2 regions of the Salinispora goodfellowii genome follow, and region 2 is predicted to be linked to the other one. Evidence: riboswitches for the same ligand, from Rfam matches in the RefSeq annotation. Region 2 holds a riboswitch; the other holds the start of a gene.
What was found. A riboswitch is a leader RNA that binds a small molecule or an ion and turns the genes downstream of it on or off. The one in region 2 is predicted to bind thiamine pyrophosphate.
Positions count from the first base shown of each region.

Region 1: it holds a riboswitch for thiamine pyrophosphate, as region 2 does, so the genes downstream of both, T398_RS06025 (thiamine phosphate synthase) here and T398_RS22720 (ECF transporter S component) in region 2, are expected to answer to the same signal.

Region 1 covers NZ_JCANTD010000003.1:265,407-275,364, forward strand. Annotated here, with positions in the region: gene thiS (sulfur carrier protein ThiS) at 1-131, opposite strand, end outside; gene thiO (glycine oxidase ThiO) at 122-1,318, opposite strand; gene T398_RS06025 (thiamine phosphate synthase) at 1,312-1,938, opposite strand; TPP riboswitch at 1,933-2,042, opposite strand; gene T398_RS06030 (aldo/keto reductase) at 2,185-3,153, opposite strand; gene T398_RS06035 (ATP-binding cassette domain-containing protein) at 3,170-4,849, opposite strand; gene T398_RS06040 (class I SAM-dependent methyltransferase) at 4,926-5,531, opposite strand; gene truA (tRNA pseudouridine(38-40) synthase TruA) at 5,528-6,400, opposite strand; gene rplQ (50S ribosomal protein L17) at 6,469-7,053, opposite strand; gene T398_RS06055 (DNA-directed RNA polymerase subunit alpha) at 7,086-8,108, opposite strand; gene rpsD (30S ribosomal protein S4) at 8,208-8,834, opposite strand; gene rpsK (30S ribosomal protein S11) at 8,848-9,255, opposite strand; gene rpsM (30S ribosomal protein S13) at 9,274-9,654, opposite strand; gene rpmJ (50S ribosomal protein L36) at 9,919-9,958, opposite strand, start outside.
Region 2 covers NZ_JCANTD010000034.1:25,850-35,807, reverse strand. Annotated here, with positions in the region: gene T398_RS22745 (metal ABC transporter substrate-binding protein) at 1-615, shown strand, start outside; gene T398_RS22740 (metal ABC transporter ATP-binding protein) at 612-1,373, shown strand; gene T398_RS22735 (metal ABC transporter permease) at 1,375-2,250, shown strand; gene T398_RS22730 (ArsR/SmtB family transcription factor) at 2,289-2,597, shown strand; gene T398_RS22725 (alpha/beta fold hydrolase) at 2,601-3,431, opposite strand; TPP riboswitch at 3,536-3,642, shown strand; gene T398_RS22720 (ECF transporter S component) at 3,715-4,311, shown strand; gene T398_RS22715 (ABC transporter ATP-binding protein) at 4,376-5,803, shown strand; gene T398_RS22710 (energy-coupling factor transporter transmembrane component T family protein) at 5,800-6,600, shown strand; gene gnd (NADP-dependent phosphogluconate dehydrogenase) at 6,699-8,135, shown strand; gene T398_RS22700 (isoprenyl transferase) at 8,151-8,927, opposite strand; gene recO (DNA repair protein RecO) at 8,969-9,805, opposite strand; gene T398_RS22690 (acyltransferase family protein) at 9,872-9,958, opposite strand, start outside.

The DNA of each region.
Region 1 (9,958 bases), on a different contig from region 2:
CCCCGGGGCACGACCTCGCCGTTGACGGCGACCGCCAGACCACGCTCCTGTTCGGTCACCGCTCGGACCAGGTCCGCGAGCGTGGAGCCGGTGGGCAGGCTGCGCCCAAGGCCGTTCACCATCAGTTCCACGACTCCTCCAGTGGGGTCGGCCGGGACACGGCGGATCCGCACGCCGGGTCAGCGGTGGCGGGTGGACGGGACAGCCCCGGACCGAGGCGCTCCGGGGTGAAGGCGGCGAGTAGCGGATCCGGCGTACCGGTGGTGATCAGGTCGGCGATCAGGTCGGCGGTCACCGGGGTGAGCACCACCCCGTGCCGGTGGTGCCCGGTCGCGGCGAGCACCCCCGGCCGGCCCGGGAGCGGGCCAAGGATCGGCGCGTTGTCGGGGCTGCCCGGACGGAGCCCGGCGACCGCCTCGACCAGCTCGTACTCAGCCACCTCGGGTACCAGTTCGGTGGCGGCCCGGAGTAACCGCAACACCGCACCGCTGGTCACCATGGTGTCGGTGCGCTCCTCCGAGGTCGCCCCGACCACGACCTCCCCGTCCGGCCGCGGGACGAGATAGACCTGCTCCCCGTCGGCGAAGCCCCGGATCACGTGCTGGAAGCCCGGCGCACCGGGAGCACGGAGCCGAAGCACCTGGCCCTTGACCGGGCGGACCGGCAACCCGGTCAGCGCGGCGGAGCCGCAGCCGGCCGCGACCACCGTGGTCCCCGCGGTCACCTCGGTCAACCGCTGGACCGGCGTCGGCACCAGCACTCCCCCGGCCCGCTCGGTGGCGGTGCGCAACGCCGACACCAGCCGCCGCGGGTCCACCTGGTGATCGGTGCCGGCGTAGGCGCCACCCCGCAGCCGGGGTGACAGCGCCGGCTCCCGGTCTCGAAGCTCGGAGGGGCGCAGTGGGGTGACCGGCAGCCCCAGCCCCTGCTGGTACGCCCAGAGCCGGCGGGCCACCGCGAGATCGTCGGTGGTGAGCCCGACCATCAGGGTGCCCTCGCTGCGGTAGCCGACGTCGGTGCCGGAGGCGGCGGCCAGCTCGGCGGCGAACGCCGGCCAGCGCGCCGCCGACTCGGTGAGCAGTCCGGTCAGCTCGTGCTCCCCGAAGTACGCCTCGGCGACGGGCGCGAGCATCCCCGCCGCGGCGTGCACCGCACCCGAGCCGGGATCCGGGTCGTGTACGACGACCCGCAGCCCGTGGGCCGCGCACCGCCAGGCGATGGCCAAGCCGATCGGCCCGGCCCCGACCACCGCGACGTCGGGGGTGGACAGCGAGTTCCGGTTGCCGCCCCGGGGGGTGCCGGGGAGTCTGCTCACCATGTCAGTGCCGCCATCAGTTCGGTGGTGGTCCGGGCAGGGTCGGCGGCGCGCGAGAGCGCGCCGATCACCGCCACTCCGTACGCGCCCGCGGCCCGCAGGGCGGGCACGTCCGCCGCGGTCACCGCCCCGATGGCGATCACCGGCACGCTGACCGCGGCGGAAACCGCTCGTACCCCCGCCACGCCGATCGGGGGCGGCAGGCCGTCCTTTGAGGTGCTGGGGCGGACCGGCCCGACCCCGAGGTAGCTGGCCCCGGCGGCGACCGCCTCGACGGCGGTGTCCGCGTACCGGGCGGTGGCGCCGAGGACAGCGGCGGAGCCGAGCACCACGCGGGCCGCCCCGACCGGCAGGTCCTCGACGCCCACGTGCCCACCGGCAGCACCAACCGCCAGAGCCACGTGTAGCCGGTCATTCACCAGGCAGGTCGCACCGTACGGGGCGCAGAGCGCGGTCACCTGGCGGGCCAGGTCGTACGCCTGCCGGTCGGTCGCGTCGTCGGTCACGCGGACCTGGACGACCAGTTCGGCGCGAGCCACCGCCAGGGCGGCCCGCACCACGGTGAGCGGGTTGTGCCCAGGTCGAGTGTCGGTAATCAGATGTAGACGCCCAAGGGACGACACGGCAACTCTCCTCCCTGCGCCGGCACTATCCGGATCAGGTTCAACGGTCGGGGGCTCTCAGCCCCCCTCTCAGCCCGGTTTACCGGGCTCCCGTGGGTTCCTACCCACCACCGTACGGCAGGCGCCGTGTGGCTGCCAAGACGGCGTCCTCGACGCGGGTGTGCGGACCGGCCGCTGCCGGAGCCGGACCGGACACGAATCGGCCTCCCACCGTCGAGACGATGGGAGGCCGAGATTCTCCCCTCGCTAGCTGTCGAGTACCGCCCGCAGGGCGGCCAGATCGTCGGCATCGGGTGACCAGGAGCCCGCCGCCGCGTTGGCCCGCACCTGGTCAGGCTTGGTGGCACCGGCGATCACCGAGGCCACCGCGGGCTGGGCGGCGAGCCCGCCGATGGCGACCTGAAGCAGGCTGAGCCCGCGCTCGGCCGCGTATGCCTCGAGCGCCTCGATGGTGTCCCACTCGGCGGCGGCCAGCCGGGCCGCGTACCGGCCGCCACCGGCGAGGCGAGTGCCCGACGGCGCCGCCGCGCCGCGCTGGTACTTGCCGGTGAGCAGTCCGTTGGCGAGGGGAAAGAAGGGCAGCAGGCCCAGCCCGAACCGCGCACACGCCGGGACAACCTCGGCCTCGACGCCCCGTTCGAGCAACGAGTAGTGGTTCTGGGCGGAGATGAACCGGGTCGACCCGCGCGAGCTGGCGGTCCAGTCCGCGTCGGCGATCTGCCAGCCGTCGAAGTTGGAGTTGCCCAGGTACCGCACCTTGCCGGCGGTGACCAGATCGTCCAGTGCGGCGAGCGTCTCGTCGATCGGAGTGCCCGGGTCCGGCTGGTGCAGCTGGTACAGGTCAATGTGGTCGGTCTGCAGCCGCCGCAGCGAAGCCTCCACCGCCCGCATCACATAGCGCCGGGCACCGCGGGCGCCGTAGTCCGGCCCGTTGTGGCCGTCCATGTCCATGCCGAACTTGGTGGCGATCACCACATCGTCCCGGCGCCCCTTGAACACCTGGCCGAGGAGTTCCTCGGAGCCACCCGGCGGAGCACCATAGATGTCGGCGGTGTCGAAGAAGTTGATCCCGGAGTCGAGGGCGGCCGCCACCACCGCCCGGGTCCCGTCCAGGTCGACCCGGCGGCCAAAGTTGTTGCAGCCGACGCCGACCGCGGACACCACGAGCCCGGAGTCGCCCAACCGGCGGTACGTCATCTCAGTCACGAAATCCACCCTATGCCGCCCGCGCTCAGGCCACCTCCCAGACCGGCTCGGCGACCTCCACCACCTCGCCGTCCCCTTGGAACAGCAAGAATCGATCGAAGGAACGGGTGAACCATCGATCATGGGTCACCGCCACCACCGTCCCCGCGAACGCGGCCAACCCCGCTTCGAGCGCCTCGGCCGAGGCCAGGTCCAGGTTGTCCGTCGGCTCGTCAAGCAGCAGCAGGGTCGCCCCGGACAGCTCCAGCAGCAGCACCAGGAACCGAGCCTGCTGGCCGCCGGAGAGAGTGCCGAACCGCTGGTCCCCCTGCCCGGCCAGCTCGTACCGGGACAGCGCCGCCATCGCCGAATGTCGATCCATTCCGGCGCGGTGCTCGTCGCCCCGCCAGAGGATGTCGACCAGCGTCCGCTCCATCAGCTCCGGCCGGTCGTGGGTCTGGGAGAAGTGGCCGGGCCGGACCCGGGCACCGAGGCGGGCCGCCCCGTCATGCCCGACGGGTGCGAGTCCCGCGCCGCCGTCAACCGGCAGATTCACCGGATCGGGGTCGGTTCCGCCCCGGGCGATCAGGCGGAGGAAGTGCGACTTCCCGGTCCCGTTGGCACCGAGCACGGCGAGCCGGTCGCCATACCAGAGCTCCAGGTCAAAGGGGTAGGTCAGGCCGTCGAGCGCCACCTGCTCGCAGCTCAGGGCACGCTTGCCGGTGCGGCCGCCGGCCAGCCGCATCCGGATGTCCTGCTCCTTCGGGGGTACGGGCGGCGGCCCGGCCTCCTCGAACTTCCGCAACCGGGTCTGGGCGGCCTGGTAGCGGGAGGCCATACCCGAGTTGTACGCGGCCTTCTGCTTGTACATCAGCACCAGTTCCCGCAGCTTCTGGTGTTCCTCGTCCCACCGCCGACGCTGCTCGTCGAGACGGTCGTGCCGGGCGACGCGGGCCTCGTGCCAGCTGGCGAAGCCACCCGGGTGTACCCACGCGCCACCACCCTCGACCGCCACCACCCGGTCCGCGGTGCGGGCCAGCAGTTCCCGGTCGTGCGAGACGTACAGCACCGACTTGCCGGACTCCCGCAGCCGCGCCTCCAACCAGCGCTTCCCGGGCACGTCGAGGAAGTTGTCCGGCTCGTCGAGCAGGAGCACCTCTTCCGGACCACGCAGGAGCAACTCCAGGGCGAAGCGCTTCTGCTGGCCGCCCGAGAGCGTCCGGACCGGACGGTGCCGCGCCGTATCCCACGGCAGGTCGAGCACGATCGTGGTCACCGTGTCGAAGAGCACCTCCGCGTCGTACCCGCCCGCCTCCCCCCAGGCGGCGAGCGCGTCCGCGTACGCGAGTTGGGCTTTGCCGGCGGCGGTGCTGTACTTGCCACGCACCTCAGCCGCCCGCATCGCCGACTCCGTTCCGGCGACCCGCTCACCCGCCTCGCGTAGCCGGGGCGGGGCGAGGGATAGGGCCAGGTCGGCGAGGGTTGACTCGTCGCCGATCATCCCGATGAACTGACGCATCACGCCCAGCCCGCCGGCCCGGGTGACCACGCCGCGCTGCACCGGCAGGTCGCCGGCGACCATACGCAGCAGCGTCGTCTTGCCCGCGCCGTTCGGCCCGACCAGGGCGATCTTGGCCCCGTCCGCGACCCGGAACGACACATCGCCGAAGAGCTGCCGCCCGTCGGGCAGCCAGTGCCCAACGGCTGCCACATCCACGTAACCCACGTTGGCATCCTGCCGGGCCGACCCGGCCGGGCCAACCCGTTTTACCGGACCAGCGCGCGCTACCGGACCAACCCGGTTACCGGGTCACCCGCAGCACCCGGTAGCCCTTCTGGCTCGCCGGCCGCGCCACCTGCCAGCCCCGCTCGGACAGCCAGCGGTGTAACGAGTCACCACCAAGGTGCCGGGCGACAACCAGCCAGGCCACCCCGCCCGGCGCCAGCCGGGGCAGCCAGCGCAGCAGGAGCTGGTGCAGCTCGTGCTTGCCGATCCGGATCGGCGGATTCGACCAGATCTGATCGAACGTCACCGCCGCTGGCACCGCGTCCGGCGGGGAAACCCGGACCCGGGCCGCCGCCCCGACCCGCGCGGCGTTGGCCGTGGTCAGCTCCCGAGCCCGCTCGTTGACATCCACGGCCCAGACGGTGGCCGACGGCACCGAGGTGGCGAGCACACAGGTGATCGGTCCGAAGCCGCAACCGAGGTCGAGCAGGTGACCGGTGCTCTCCGGTTCCGGTAGCTCGGCCTTCCGCAGCAACACCGCCGTACCCGGGTCGAGTCGCCCGGCGGAGAAGACACCGCCGGCGGAGGCCAGGGTGTAGTCGCGGCCGGCCGCGGAGAAGACCACCTCCCGGGGTTGGGCGGCGGTCGCCGGTTCAGCAGTGAAGTAGTGGTCGCCGGTCACACCGATGATTCTCGCACCGGCCCCGCCGACGCCCCGCCCCAGGCCGGCGGCGGCACCCGCAACCGGCGGGTCCGGGTGGCCCGCCGGCCGTACTCGGCGGGGTCGTCCGGGTAGCCCACCTCGACCAGGGTCAAGCCGTGTGCCGGGGCGACGTTCACCTCGCTGGCGCGCTCCCGACGGGCGAGCAGCCCGGCCGGCCAGTCAGCGGGGCGGCGGCCATCCCCGACGGCCAGCATCGCACCGACCAGACTGCGCACCATCGCCTGGCAGAAGGCGTCAGCCTGCACGGTCGCCACGAGAATCCCGTCCGGGGCACTCCGCCAGTCCAGCCGGGTCACCTCCCGCAGCGTCGTCGCGTTCTCCTTCCGCCGGCAGTACGCGGCGAAGTCGTGCTCCCCCACCAGCCCGTCGGCGGCCGTGTTCAGCGCCGCCAGGTCGAGCCGGCTCGGCCAGGCCAGGGTGTCGTGGCGCCGCAACGGCTCGGCCCCCCAGGGCACGTCCGTGACCCGGTACTCGTACCGCCGGAAGGTCGCCGAGAAGCGGGCGTCGAATTCGGCCGGCGCGCCCGTCATCGCCCGTACCCGGACGTCGGCGGGGAGCAGCCGGGCCAGCCGCCGCAGCAGGGTGGTCTCATGCTGGTGCCACAGATCGGTCCGCAGGTCGACGTGGCAGACCTGCCCGGTGGCGTGCACGCCGGCGTCGGTCCGGCCGGCGACGGTCAGCCCGGTCGCCGCGCCGGCACCGAGCACCAGGTCAAGCGCGGCCACGAGGGCACCAGCGACCGTACGCCGCTGCGGCTGGACCGCCCAGCCGGAGAAGTCGGTTCCGTCGTACGAGACATCCAGCCGTACCCGGGTGCGCTCCTGCACTCGTGTCCCCTTCCGCGCGTCGGGCCCGACACCCGGATGGGTGTCGGGCCCGACGGGAGCCTGGCCGATCAGGCCTTGTTCTGCTCGTTGTTCTGCTCGTTGTTCTCCTCGACAGCGAGGTCGCTGTCTGCACGGGCCGCAGCGGTGTCCCCCGAGACCGAGACGGGCGCCTCGGCGTCCTGGTCGCCGCTGGTCGGCGCCGGGGCCTCCGCGGCCGGGGCGAGCGCCTCGACCTTGTCCTGCTGCGCGGCCTTGCGGGCGGCGGTCTTCTTGTTCGCCTTCGGCTGCGCGACCGCCAGCTCCTCGACCAGCTCGATGATCGCCATCGGGGCGGCGTCACCCTTACGCGGACCGGTCTTCACGATCCGGGTGTAGCCACCGTTGCGGTTGGCGTACCGGGGCGCGATCTGGTCGAACAGGGTGTAGACCACGTCCTTGTCCTTGACGACCCCGAGCACCCGACGCCGGGCGGCCAGGTCACCGCGCTTCGCCTTGGTGATCAACTGCTCCGCGAGCGGGCGCAGCCGCCGGGCCTTGGTCTCGGTGGTCTGAATCTTGCCGTGCTGGAACAGCGACATGGCCAGGTTGGCCAGCATCAACCGCTCGTGCGCCGGGCTGCCGCCGAGGCGGGCACCCTTGGTGGGCGTGGGCATTCTCGGTGCTCCTCGTCAATCCTCAGCCGCGCTTACAGCTGCTCAGTCTCGCGGTAGTCCTCGGTGTCGTAGTCGGCCTCACCGAAGGCGTCCACGACGTTCGCCGGGTCGAAGTTCGGAGCCGAGTCCTTCAGCCCCAAGCCCATCCCGGCGAGCTTCATCTTGACCTCGTCGATCGACTTCTGGCCGAAGTTACGGATGTCGAGGAGGTCAGCCTCGGTACGCCCGATGAGCTCACCAACGGTGTTGATGCCCTCGCGCTTGAGGCAGTTGTAGGAGCGGACGGTGAGGTCCAGCTCCTCGATCGGCAGCGCCAGGTCCGCTGCCAGCTGGGCGTCCTGCGGGGACGGCCCGATGTCGATGCCCTCTGCGGTCTCGTCCAGCTCCCGGGCCAGGCCGAAGAGCTCGACCAGCGTGGAACCGGCCGAGGCCAGGGCCGTGCGGGGCCCCATCGACGGCTTCGACTCGACGTCGATGATCAGCCGATCGAAGTCGGTCCGCTGCTCGACCCGGGTCGCCTCGACCCGGTAGGTGACCCGCAGCACCGGCGAGTAGATCGAGTCTACCGGGATCCGACCGATCTCGGCACCCGCCTGCTTGTTCTGCGCCGCGGTGACGTAGCCACGGCCCCGCTCGACGGTCAGCTCCATGTCGAGCCGGCCCTTGCCGTTGAGGGTGGCGAGCTTCAGGTCCGGGTTGTGCACCGAGACGCCAGCCGGGGGCTGGATGTCACCCGCGGTCACGTCACCCGGGCCCTGCTTACGCAGGTACATGCTGACCGGCTCGTCATGCTCGGAGCTGACGCAGAGCTCCTTGATGTTCATGACGAGCTCGACCACATCCTCCTTGACCCCGGGGATCGTGGTGAACTCGTGCAGCACACCATCGATCTTGATCGAGGTCACCGCCGCGCCGGGGATGGACGACAGCAGCGTCCGGCGCAGCGAGTTGCCCAGGGTGTAGCCGAAGCCGGGCTCCAGCGGCTCAATGGTGAACCGGGACCGGGTCTCGTTGATCGACTCCTCGGAGAGCGAGGGCCGCTGGGAGATGAGCATCTCTTCTCTTTTCTTCCGGGGCGCCCGCCATATGACGCCCACGACACACACCGTTGTGGTGGTCCGCCCCCGCGCGGGGGCGGACCACCACCCGAGCACCTACTTGGAGTAGAGCTCGACGATCAGCTGCTCCTGGACCTGGGTGTCGATCACCTGACGGCTCGGGAGCGAGTGCACGAGCACCTTCATCTGACTCGGAATGGCCTCCAGCCACGCCGGCACGCTCTTGGAGCCGGCCTCGGCCTGCGCCACCAGGAACGGGGTGAGCTCCTTGCTCTTGCCCCGGACCTCGATGATGTCGTGCTCCTTGACGCGGTACGACGGGATGTCGACCTTCTTGCCGTTCACCGTGAAGTGACCGTGCTTGACCAGCTGCCGGGCCATGTCCCGGGACTTGGCGTAGCCGGCCCGGTAGACCACGTTGTCCAGCCGCGACTCAAGGATCTGCAGGAGGACCTCACCGGTCTTGGCCTGCTTCGCCACGGCCTCGTCGTAGTAACCGCGGAACTGCTTCTCCAGCACGCCGTAAACCCGGCGGGCCTTCTGCTTCTCGCGGTGCTGGAGCAGGTACTCCGTCTCCTTCGTGCGACCACGGCCGTGCTGTCCGGGCGGGAACGGCCGGGACTCGAACGGGCACTTCGGGCCATCGCACTTGCTGCCCTTGAGGAACAGCTTCATCTTCTCCCGCCGGCAACGGCGGCAGTCAGCACCGGTGTAACGAGCCATCTCTTCCTACCTCTCAGACCCGGCGACGCTTCGGCGGACGGCACCCGTTGTGCGGCTGCGGGGTCACGTCGGAGATCTGACCGACCTCCAGGCCGACGGCCTGCAGCGAACGGATGGCGGTCTCCCGGCCGGAGCCGGGGCCCTTGACGAACACGTCGACCTTGCGCATGCCGTGCTCCATCGCGCGACGCGCGGCGGCCTCGGCGGCCAGCTGCGCGGCGAACGGAGTCGACTTGCGGGAGCCCTTGAAGCCAACCTGGCCGGCGGAGGCCCAGGAGATGACCGCACCGGTCGGGTCCGTGACGGACACGATGGTGTTGTTGAAGGTGCTCTTGATGTGCGCCTGGCCGTGGGCGACGTTCTTGCGTTCCTTGCGCCGGACCTTCTTGACGGCGGCTCCGGCACGAGCCTTCGGTGGCATAAGTCTTCTGCGCTCCTATTACTTCCTGCCGGGCTTCTTCTTACCGGCGACGGTCCGCTTCGGGCCCTTGCGGCTGCGGGCGTTGGTCCGCGTCCGCTGACCACGAACCGGTAGGCCCCGGCGGTGCCGGATACCGGCGTAGCAGCCGATCTCGACCTTGCGACGGATGTCCGCGGCGACCTCGCGGCGCAGGTCACCCTCGACCTTGTAGTTGGCCTCGATGTGGTCGCGGAGCTGCACGAGCTCCTCGTCCGTGAGGTCCCGGGCGCGCTTGTCCGGCGAGATGCCGGTGGCGGCGAGCGTCTCCAGGGCGCGGGTACGACCCACGCCGAAGATGTAGGTGAGCGCGATCTCCAACCGCTTCTCGCGGGGGAGATCCACGCCGACTAGCCGTGCCATGTGCGGGCGTACTCCTCGTGTTTTCTGGCGGAGGTGTGGTCCCGTCCCATCCCGCTACCGACCATCCCCGTTCTCCGACGCCGATATCGACGTCGGCGACCGGTTTGGTCGCTGCCCGAGCGGGCCCCGGCCTCCGACCGGGGGTTAACCACGACGAGGTACGCGCTGCGCACTCCTGCGGCTGGAACGAGCATGTGCTGTGTTGTGACGAATCTGCGGCTGGGCCGGTGTCAACCGGTCGCGGTGTCACGACCGGCTGAACAGTCAGCCCTGACGCTGCTTGTGGCGCGGGTCGGCGCAGATG
Region 2 (9,958 bases):
CACGAGGACGAGCACGGACACGAAGGCGAAGCCGGACCCGAGGACGAGGGTGGCGCCGAGACGCCGACGGACCCGGACCACGCGGCCGAGGCCGGCAGCAAAGATCCACACCTGTGGCTGGACCCCACCCGGCTCGCCACCGTCGGCGACCAGCTCGCCGACCGGCTCGCCCAGGCCGACCCCGCGCACGCCGCCGACTACACCGCCCGCGCGTCCGACCTCCGCGGCCAGCTGGAGCAGCTCGACGCGGCGTACACCGCCGGCTTGGAGACCTGCCAGCGGCGGGAGATCGTGGTCAGCCACACCGCCTTCGGCTACCTGACCACGCGTTACCAGCTGGAGCAGATCGGCGTCACCGGGCTGAGCCCGGAGCACGAGCCGTCGCCGCAGCGGCTGGCCGAGGTGATCGAAGAGGCGAAGGAGCACCAGGCCACCACGATCTTCTTCGAGACGCTGGTCAGCCCGAAGGTCGCCGAGACCATCGCGGCCCAGGTCGGGGCCGAGACCGCGGTGCTCGACCCGCTCGAGGGGCTCGCCGCCGACAACAACGGGGACTACTTCTCGGTGATGCGGGCCAACCTCGCGGCGCTACGAACCGCGCTGGACTGCGCATGAGCGCACCCGTCATCACCGTCACGCGGGCGGCGATCGGCTACGAGGGCCGGGCCGTGCTGCGAGACGTCTCGCTGACCGTGACCGCCGGCGAGGTGGTGGCCGTGCTCGGCGCCAACGGCTCCGGCAAGTCCACCCTGACCCGAGCCGTACTCGGGCTCGTCCCGCTCAGCGCCGGCTCGGTCGCGCTCTTCGACCAGCCGGCGCGGCGATTCCGTCAGTGGCACCGCATCGGGTACGTCCCGCAACGCCTCGGCGCGGGCGGAGGCGTACCCGCCACCGTCCGCGAGGTGGTCGCGGCGGGGCGGCTGGCCCGCCGCGGCATCCTGCGGCCCCCCGGCCGCGCGGACCGGAGGGCGGTGGAGACCGCCCTGGCGGCGGTCGATCTCGCCGACCGGACCGGGGACCCGGTCTCGACCCTCTCCGGCGGCCAGCAGCAGCGCGTCCTCATCGCCCGGGCCCTGGCCGGCGAGCCGGAGCTGCTGGTCCTCGACGAACCGACCGCCGGGGTCGACGCGACGAGCCAGGAGGCGTTCGCCGGAGCGCTCCAGGATTTCGTCGCCGGCGGTGGCACCGTCCTGCTGGTCGCGCACGAGCTGGGGCCGCTGCGGCCGTTGATCTCCCGGGCCGTCGTCGTGCACGCCGGGGGGATCGCGCACGACGGCCCGGTGCCCGAACCGGCCGGCCACCATGCCGACCCGGACCACGACCACGTGCACCCGCACGGTCCCAACGAACCCGCCGGTCTCTGGAGCGCGTGAGATGGAACTCTTCCAGTACCCGTACATGCAGCGTGCGCTGGTCGGCGCGTTGGTCATCGGCCTGGCCGCCCCGGCGCTCGGCATCTACCTGGTACAGCGACGGCTGGCCCTGATCGGTGACGGCGTCGGGCACATGGCGCTCACCGGCGTCGGCGCCGGCCTGCTACTCAACCGCTCTCCGGTCCTGGTGGCGGTGATCGTCGCCAGCCTCGGCGCGATCACCGTCGAGTTGGTCCGGGCCCGCGGTCGCACCTCCGGTGACCTGGCGCTCGCCCTGCTCTTCTACGGGGGCATCGCCGGCGGCGTGATGCTCGTCGGGCTCTCCGACAGCACCAGCGCGAGCCTCAACTCGTACCTCTTCGGCTCGCTCTCCACGATCAGCCCCACCGACCTGACCACGATCGTGGTGCTCGGCGCGGCGATCCTGGTCACCATGCTGGCGTTGCGCCCGGCGCTCTTCGCGATCTGCCACGACGAGGAGTACGCCCGGGTCTCCGGGCTGCCCGTCCGCGCCCTCAACCTGCTCCTCGCGGTCGCCACGGCGGTCACCGTGACCATCGCGATGCGCGCGGTCGGCGTCCTGCTGATCAGCGCCCTGATGGTGGTGCCGGTCGCCGCCGCCCAGCAGGTCACCCGCGGGTTCCGCAGCACGATGACGGCCGCCATGGCGCTCGGGCTCTTCGCCGCCGGATCGGGCGTGTACGTGGCGGCCAACGCCGACACCGCCCCCGGCGCATCGGTGGTGCTGATGGCGATCGCCTCGTTCGCGGTGGTGGCGCTCGGCCGCGTGGGCTGGCGGACGCTACGACGACGACGGGTCCCCGCGGCGCAACCGTCGGCTGTAGAGCCGCACGAGGTGGTGCTGAGCCGGTCCTGACCAACGGCGCGCCCCTGGGATTGGTTACCGTTACCCCTGTGAGCAGCGAGTCCGGCTACGACGCCTACGAGGGGGCGAGCGAGCTGCTGCGCGCCCTCTCCGCCCCGATCCGGCTGGCCATCGTCAGCCAACTCGCCGACGGCGAACGGTGCGTACACGAATTGGTTGACCAGCTCGGTGCCGCGCAGCCGCTGGTCTCCCAGCACCTGCGGGTGCTCCGCGGCGCCGGAGTGGTGCGGGGTTCCCGGCGCGGACGGGAGATCGCCTACACGCTGGTTGACGAACACGTCGCGCACATCGTGGCGGACGCGGTCAGCCACGCCGGCGAGCACACCACCCCCACCTGAGGCTCACCTCGGGTCCCGGACCCGGGCCACGATCGCGTCCGCGAGCGGCGCTGGCGCCCGGTCCGGAATCCAGTGGCTCACCCCGACCAGCTCGACGAAGCGGTAATCCCCGGTCACGTGGGCGGCGCAGGCCGCGGCGGCGGTGCGGCCGATCGCGATGTCCCGGTCGCTCCAGACGTACGTCGTCGGCACCGACACCGGACCCACGGCCGCTAGGTCCCCCGAGGACATCGCCCGGTACCAGTTCAGGGCGGCACTCAACGCACCCGGAGCGCGCATCGGTTCGACGTACGCGGCCATCCGGGCGGCGTCGCCGACACCGGCCAGCATCCGGCGCAGCGCGGTAGCCCGCACCGCCAGCAACACCGCCTCCGCCGTACCTTCCCGCCGAAACAGCCGCATGTACGCCGAGCGGGCCCGCTGTGACCGGTCGGTGCGCAGGGCGTGGGCCATGGCCCCCGGGTGCGGCACGGAGACCGCGGTCAGCGAGCGCACCCGCGCCGGATGCCCGGCGGCGAGGGCCCAGCTGACCACCGCGCCCCAGTCATGCCCGACCACGTGCGCGGCGGCGACGCCGAGGTGGTCCAGCACCGCCACCGCGTCGCCGACCAGCTCACCGAGGCGGTACGCGGAGACCGCCGCCGGCCGGGCACCGGGCGAGTAGCCGCGCTGATCGAGTGCGTACGTGCGCAACCCGGCGGCGTGCAGGAGCGACACCACGTCGGCCCACTCCCCACTGTGCTGGGGGAAGCCGTGCAACAGAAGCACCGGCGGGCCGGCCGCCGGGCCACCGACGTGGACATCGAAGGTAAAACCGCGGACATCGACACGCATGATCGGCAGCCTACCGGGAACCGGCCGAAAGAACCCCGGTCGAGCTGCACCGATGTCACTTTGTTGAAAAATCTTCGGAGGTGCTAGCGTCGACTACACATTTTCACCTCCGACAGGGGAGCGCACAGCGCTGAGAGTGTGGGCAACGTCCCACAGACCCTCGCACCTGATCTGGGTAATGCCAGCGCAGGGAGTTCGGTCGGCCTCCAGTCGCGCCATCGTCCGGCCGGGCCGGAATGGACGTGCCCTCCCCTGGTCTCCCGGATCAGACAGGGAAAGACCGATGAGCAAAGTCACAACAACAACCAACCGCTGGCGCACCGTCGATGTGGTCGTCGCCGCTGTCATCGCCGTCACCTTCGGCGTCATCTTCTGGGCCTGGGGGCTGCTCTGGAACGTCGCCACCCCGGTGTTCGCCTTCTTCCCGCCGGCCCAGGCCATCATGTACGGCGTCTGGCTGATCCCGGCGGTGCTCGGCGGACTGGTGATCCGCCGCCCCGGCGCGGCGCTCTTCTGCGAAATGGTGGCCGCGATCGTGTCCACCCTGCTCGGCAACGAGTGGGGCAGCATCACCATCCTCCAGGGCCTGGCCCAGGGGATCGGCGCCGAGCTGGCCTTCGCCGCCTTCCGCTACCGCTCCTTCCGGCTGCCCACGGCACTGCTCGCGGGTGCGCTGACCGGCCTCGGCGCGGCCCTCTTCGACTTCTTCGTCTGGAACAGCGAGTACGCGCTGGGCGGCTACCGGATCCCATACGCGCTGCTGACGATCGCCAGCGCCACCGCCATCGCCGGGTTCGGCGCCGAGAACCTGACCCGGGCCCTGGCCCGGACGGGCGTACTGGACCTGTTCCCCGCCGGCCGCGAACGCACCACCATCTGAGCGTGCCGATCCAGAGGTTGGGGCCGCCGTCCGCAGGTCAGCATCCGACTCCGGGGCGACGCCGGTGAGCGCGGTCCGGTTGCGGGGCTTCGGGTGGCGGCACGCGGGGCGGAAGCGGTGGGCCGTACGCGGGCTCGACCTGCGGATCGAGCACGGCGAACGGGTCCTTCTGTTGGGGGCCTCCGGGGCGGGTAAGAGCACCCTGCTCGCCGCGCTGGCCGGGCTGCTCCCCGAGGACTCCGGCGAGCAGGAGGGCACGGTCGAGGTCGACGGCCGGGACCCACGCACGGCCCGCGAAGAGGTCGGCCTGCTCTTCCAGGACCCGGAGACCCAGCTGGTGATGGCGCGCTGCGGCGACGACGTCGCCTTCGGCCCCGAGAACCGCGGGCTACCCGCGGAGCAGATCTGGCCCCGGGTGGACGAGGCCCTGCGCCGGGTCGGTTTCCGCTACGGCCGGGACCGGCCGACCGCCGCCCTCTCCGGTGGTGAACAGCAGCGCCTCGCCCTCGCCGGGGTGCTCGCGCTCCGCCCGCGCCTGCTGCTGCTCGACGAGCCGACCGCTAACCTGGACCCGGCCGGTGCGGCGCTGATCCGCGACGCGGTCGCCACGGCGCTCGATGCCGACACCACCCTGTTCCTCGTCGAGCACCGGCTCGCCGAGGCGCTGCCGCTGGTCGACCGGGTGGTCGTGCTGGCCCCCGGCGGCGGCGTCCACGTCGACGGCACCCCGCAGGCGGTCTTCGCCGCGCACGGCGCGGCGCTCGCCGCCGAGGGGGTTTGGGTGCCGGGCCATCCGGTGCCGTCGCGGCCGGCCACCACCAGCGCCGGTGAGGCGTTACTCACCGCTGACGAGCTCGCCCTGCCGCCCCGGCTGGCCAGCGTCTCCCTCACCGTACGGGCCGGCGAGGCGCTCGCCGTGCACGGACCCAACGGGGCCGGGAAGTCCACCCTGGCCCTCCTGCTGGGTGGGCTGCTCGCACCGGCGGCGGGCCGGGTCACCGCGACCACGGAGCTGGCCGGCGGGGACGCCCGCACCCCGCCGCACCGATGGCGGGCGCCGGCGCTGGTGCATCGGATCGGTTCGGTCTTCCAGGATCCGGAACACCAGTTCGTCACCGCCACCGTCGCCGACGAGCTGGCGCTGGGTCCACGCCGCACCGGCCGGACCGAGGCGCAGGTCCGCGCCACCGTGGACGCGCTGCTCGACCGGCTCCGCCTGACGGCGCTCGCCGAGGCCAACCCGTACACCCTCTCCGGTGGCGAGGCGCGGCGGCTGAGCGTGGCGACGGCCCTGGCCACCGCGCCCCGCCTGCTCGTCTGCGACGAGCCCACCTTCGGCCAGGACCGGCGGACCTGGCGGGAACTGGTGGAGCTCTTCGCCGAGCTGCGCGACAACGGGCACGGGCTGGTCACGGTGACCCACGACCCGGAGTTCATCGCCGCGCTCGCCGACCGCCAGGTACGGCTCGACCATCCGCGGCACGCGCCGTGATCAACCTCGAACCGGTGACCGGACCAGACGCCCCGCTGGCCCGGCGCAACCCGGTGGCGAAGCTGGCGGCGGCGCTGCTCTGCTCGGTCATCCTGATCGCCACCCTCGACCCGGTGGCACCGGCCATCGCCATCGCCTTCGAGCTGGCCCTGCTGCCGCTGTTCGGCGTACGGCTCCGGGTGCTCGCCCGCCGGGCCGTGCCGCTGCTGGTCGGCGCGGTGGGCGTCCTCGGCACGCTGGTGCTCTTCGCCGCCGAGCGCTCCGGACGAGTCCTCGCCGAGGCCGGCCCGTTCCTGATCACCTCCGGCGTGCTGATCACCGCGCTCGGTCTGGTGTTACGCATGTTCGCGGTGGCCCTGCCGGGATTGATCGTGGTGGCAACCACCGACCCGACCGACCTGGCCGACGCGCTGGTGCAAAATGCCAAGCTGCCCGCCCGCTTCGCCTACGGGGCGCTGGCGGCGTTCCGGTTGGTGCCGTTGCTCGCCCAGGAGTGGCAAATGATCAGCATGGCGCGGCGGGCCCGGGGCGTTGACGCCGGCCGTAACCCGCTGGCCCGGCTGCGGCTCTTCGGGTCAACCGCGTTCACGCTGCTGGTCGGTGCGATCCGCCGCGGGACCCGACTCGCGGTGGCGATGGACGCGCGGGGCTTTGACGCCACGACCCCCCGATCGACGGCCCGCCGCCAACACTTCGGCCGCGCCGACGGTCTCCTGATCGCCGGTGCGGCGATACTGGCCGGCACCGCGCTCACGGTCAGCGTCGCCGTCGGCGCGTTCCGCCCCCTGATCGGCTGACCGTCGAGCCCCGCGCACCCCGGGTGGAGTGGCTGTGGAGCAGCGGAACCTGGAGCACGATACGGTCACAGACGAAGATCGAGGCGGAGGTGGCGGGGATGAGCGGGCAGGCACAGATCGGCGTTACCGGGCTGGCGGTGATGGGGCGCAACCTCGCCCGGAACCTGGCCCGCAACGGCTTCGTCGTGGCGGTGCACAACCGCTCTCCAGAACGGACCCGCCGGCTGGTCGCCGAGCACGGCGAGGAGGGGCGGTTCGTCCCCACCGACTCGCTGGCCGACCTCGTCGCCGCGTTGGAGCGCCCCCGGGCGGTCATCACGATGGTCAAAGCCGGTGCCCCGACCGACGCCGTCATCGACGAGCTGGTGCCGCTACTCGATGCCGGCGACATCATCGTCGACTGCGGCAACGCCCACTTCGCCGACACCCGGCGGCGCGAGGAGGCACTGCGCAAACAGGGGCTGCACTTCGTCGGCACCGGTGTCTCCGGTGGCGAGGAGGGCGCGTTGTGGGGGCCGAGCATCATGCCGGGCGGCTCTGCCGAGTCCTACCAGAAGCTGGGGCCGATCTTCGAACAGATCGCGGCGCAGGTGGATGGCGAGCCCTGCTGCCGGCATATCGGTCCGGACGGAGCCGGCCACTTCGTCAAGATGGTCCACAACGGCATCGAGTACGCCGACATGCAGCTCATCGCCGAGGCGTACGACCTCCTGCGGACCGGCCTGGACGCGACCCCGGCCGAGCTGGCGGAGATCTTCCGAGAGTGGAACTCCGGCGAGCTGGAGTCGTACCTCATCGAGATCACCGCTGAGGTGCTCGGGCACACCGACGCCGGCACCGGGCGGGCCTTCGTGGACATCGTGCTCGACCAGGCGGAGCAGAAGGGCACCGGACGCTGGACCGTGCAGAACGCCCTGGACCTGGGCATTCCGATCACCGGCATCGCCGAGGCGACGTTCGCGCGTTCCCTCTCCGGGCACGCCGACCAGCGCGCGGCCATCCGCCACGCGTTCGCCGGCGCGGGGCCGACCTGGCGGGTCGAGGATCGGGGCAGCTTCATCGAGGACGTCCGGCGCGCGCTGTTGGCCAGCAAGATCATCGCGTACGCGCAGGGCTTCGACCACATCCGGGCCGGCAGCCAGGAGTACGACTGGGACATCGACCTGGGCGGCACCGCCACGATCTGGCGCGGCGGATGCATCATCCGGGCCCGCTTCCTCGACCGGATCCGGCAGGCGTACGACGAGCAACCCGACCTGCCCACGCTGCTGGTGGCGCCGTGGTTCGCCGACGCCGTACGCGCCGGGTTGTCGGGGTGGCGGCGCGTGGTCGCCGAGGCTGCCCACGCCGGCGTGCCCACCCCCGCGTTCGCCTCGTCCCTGTCCTACTTCGACGCGCTGCGCGCGAACCGACTACCGGCGGCCCTGATCCAGGGCCTGCGGGACAACTTCGGCGCCCACACTTACCGCCGGGTTGACCGCGACGGCTCCTTCCACACGCTCTGGGCCGGGGACCGCAGTGAGGTCGAAGCCTGACCCCGGGCGCCGGGATCAGGTGGTAGGGGCTACCGGGTTCGGCAGTGCTCCGCCGAACCGGCGGTCCCGCTGGGCGTAGAGCTCACAGGCGTACCAGAGGTGCCGGCGGTCGAAATCCGGCCAGAGCGTGTCCAGGAAGACCAACTCGGCGTAGGCGCTCTGCCAGAGCATGAAGTTTGAGGTGCGTTGCTCTCCGGAGGGGCGCAGGAAGAGATCCACGTCGGGGACCTCCGGGTGGTAGAGGTGGCGGGCCAGGGTCTTCTCGGTGACCTTGGCCGGGTCGAGCCGGCCGGCCGCGACCTCCCGGGCGATCGCGGCGGCGGCGTCGGCGATCTCGGCCTGCCCGCCATAGTTGACGCAGAACTGCAGGGTGAGCGTCGAGTTACCGCGGGACATCTCCTCGGCCGCCTGCAACTCCGAGATGACGCTCTTCCACAGCCGCCCGGACCGGCCCGACCAGACAACCCGTACGCCCAGGTCGACCAGTTGGTCCCGGCGGCGGCGGATCACGTCCCGGTTGAAGCCCATCAGGAAGCGCACCTCGTCTGGCGAACGCCGCCAGTTCTCCGTCGAGAACGCGTACGCCGACAGGTACGGGATGCCCAGCTCGATCGCGCCCTCGACGGCGTCGAAGAGGGAGAACTCTCCCGCCTCGTGCCCCTTTGTCCGCGGGAGCCCGCGCTCCTTGGCCCACCGGCCGTTGCCGTCCATCACCACCGCGACGTGCCGCGGCAACGCCTCGGCGGGCAGCGCCGGTGGCCGGGCGCCAGACGGGTGGGGGGTGGGCGGCACCGGCGCCCGGCCGGGTCGCCTGGTCGATCGGATCACTCGGTCTACTCCCTGTCCACGCCGGCCGCGGCCGGCCCGACTCCGCCGGCCGGCGCCCCGACCGCACCGGCGGCCGGAACACCCCGGTCCACCAGCGGCAGCGAGCGTAGCGCGCGCTCCAGATGCCACTGCAGGTGCGCCGCGACCAGCCCGCTGCACTCCCGGCGGACACCGCTTCCGGCGGCGTCGGCAACCCGCCAGTCGCCGCTGGTGAGCGCGGTCATCAGGTCAATGGTGGCCGGTGCGGGGTGGGCCGCGCCGGGCGGCCGGCAGTCGAGGCAGACGGCACCACCGGCCGGGACGGAGAAGGCCCGGTGCCGCCCCGGCGTACCGCAGACCGCGCAGCCGGCCAGCGCCGGCGCCCACCCGGCCAGGGCCATGCCACGCAGCAGGTACGCGTCCAGCACCAGGGTCGCGGCGTGCTCCCCGCCGGCCAGCGCGCGCAGCGCCCCCAGGGTGAGCTGGAACAGCCGCAGCGACGGCTCCCGCTCGACCGGGGTGAGCCGCTCCGCGGTCTCGCAGACCGCACTCGCCGCCGTGTAGCGGGGGTAGTCGCCAAGGAGGCGCTTGCCGTACAGGTCAATGCCCTCGACCTGGCTGACCGTGTGCAGCGAACTGCCCTGCTGGCCCTTCGGGTCGCCGGCGAGTTGCAGGTCGACGTGGCCGAAGGGCTCCAGCCGGGCCCCGAACCTGCTGGTGGTCCGGCGCACCCCGCGGGCCACCGCGCGCAGCCGCCCGTGCCGACGGCTGAGCAGGGTGATGATGCGATCCGACTCGCCGAGCTTCTGCACGCGCAGCACCACCGCATCGTCGCGGTAGAGCTGTCGACGGTACCCGGCCATCGGATCATTCTCCCTCAGGTTGCCAGCTCGGGGTCGGCTCGGGGTGGCCGCGGCACCCCTGGCTGGTCATCGCGCGTTGCTGTCCACGCTCTCGTTCTGCATGCGCTCGTTCTCCGCAGACCGGGGCGCCGGCACCACCGGCTGCTTCCGCCC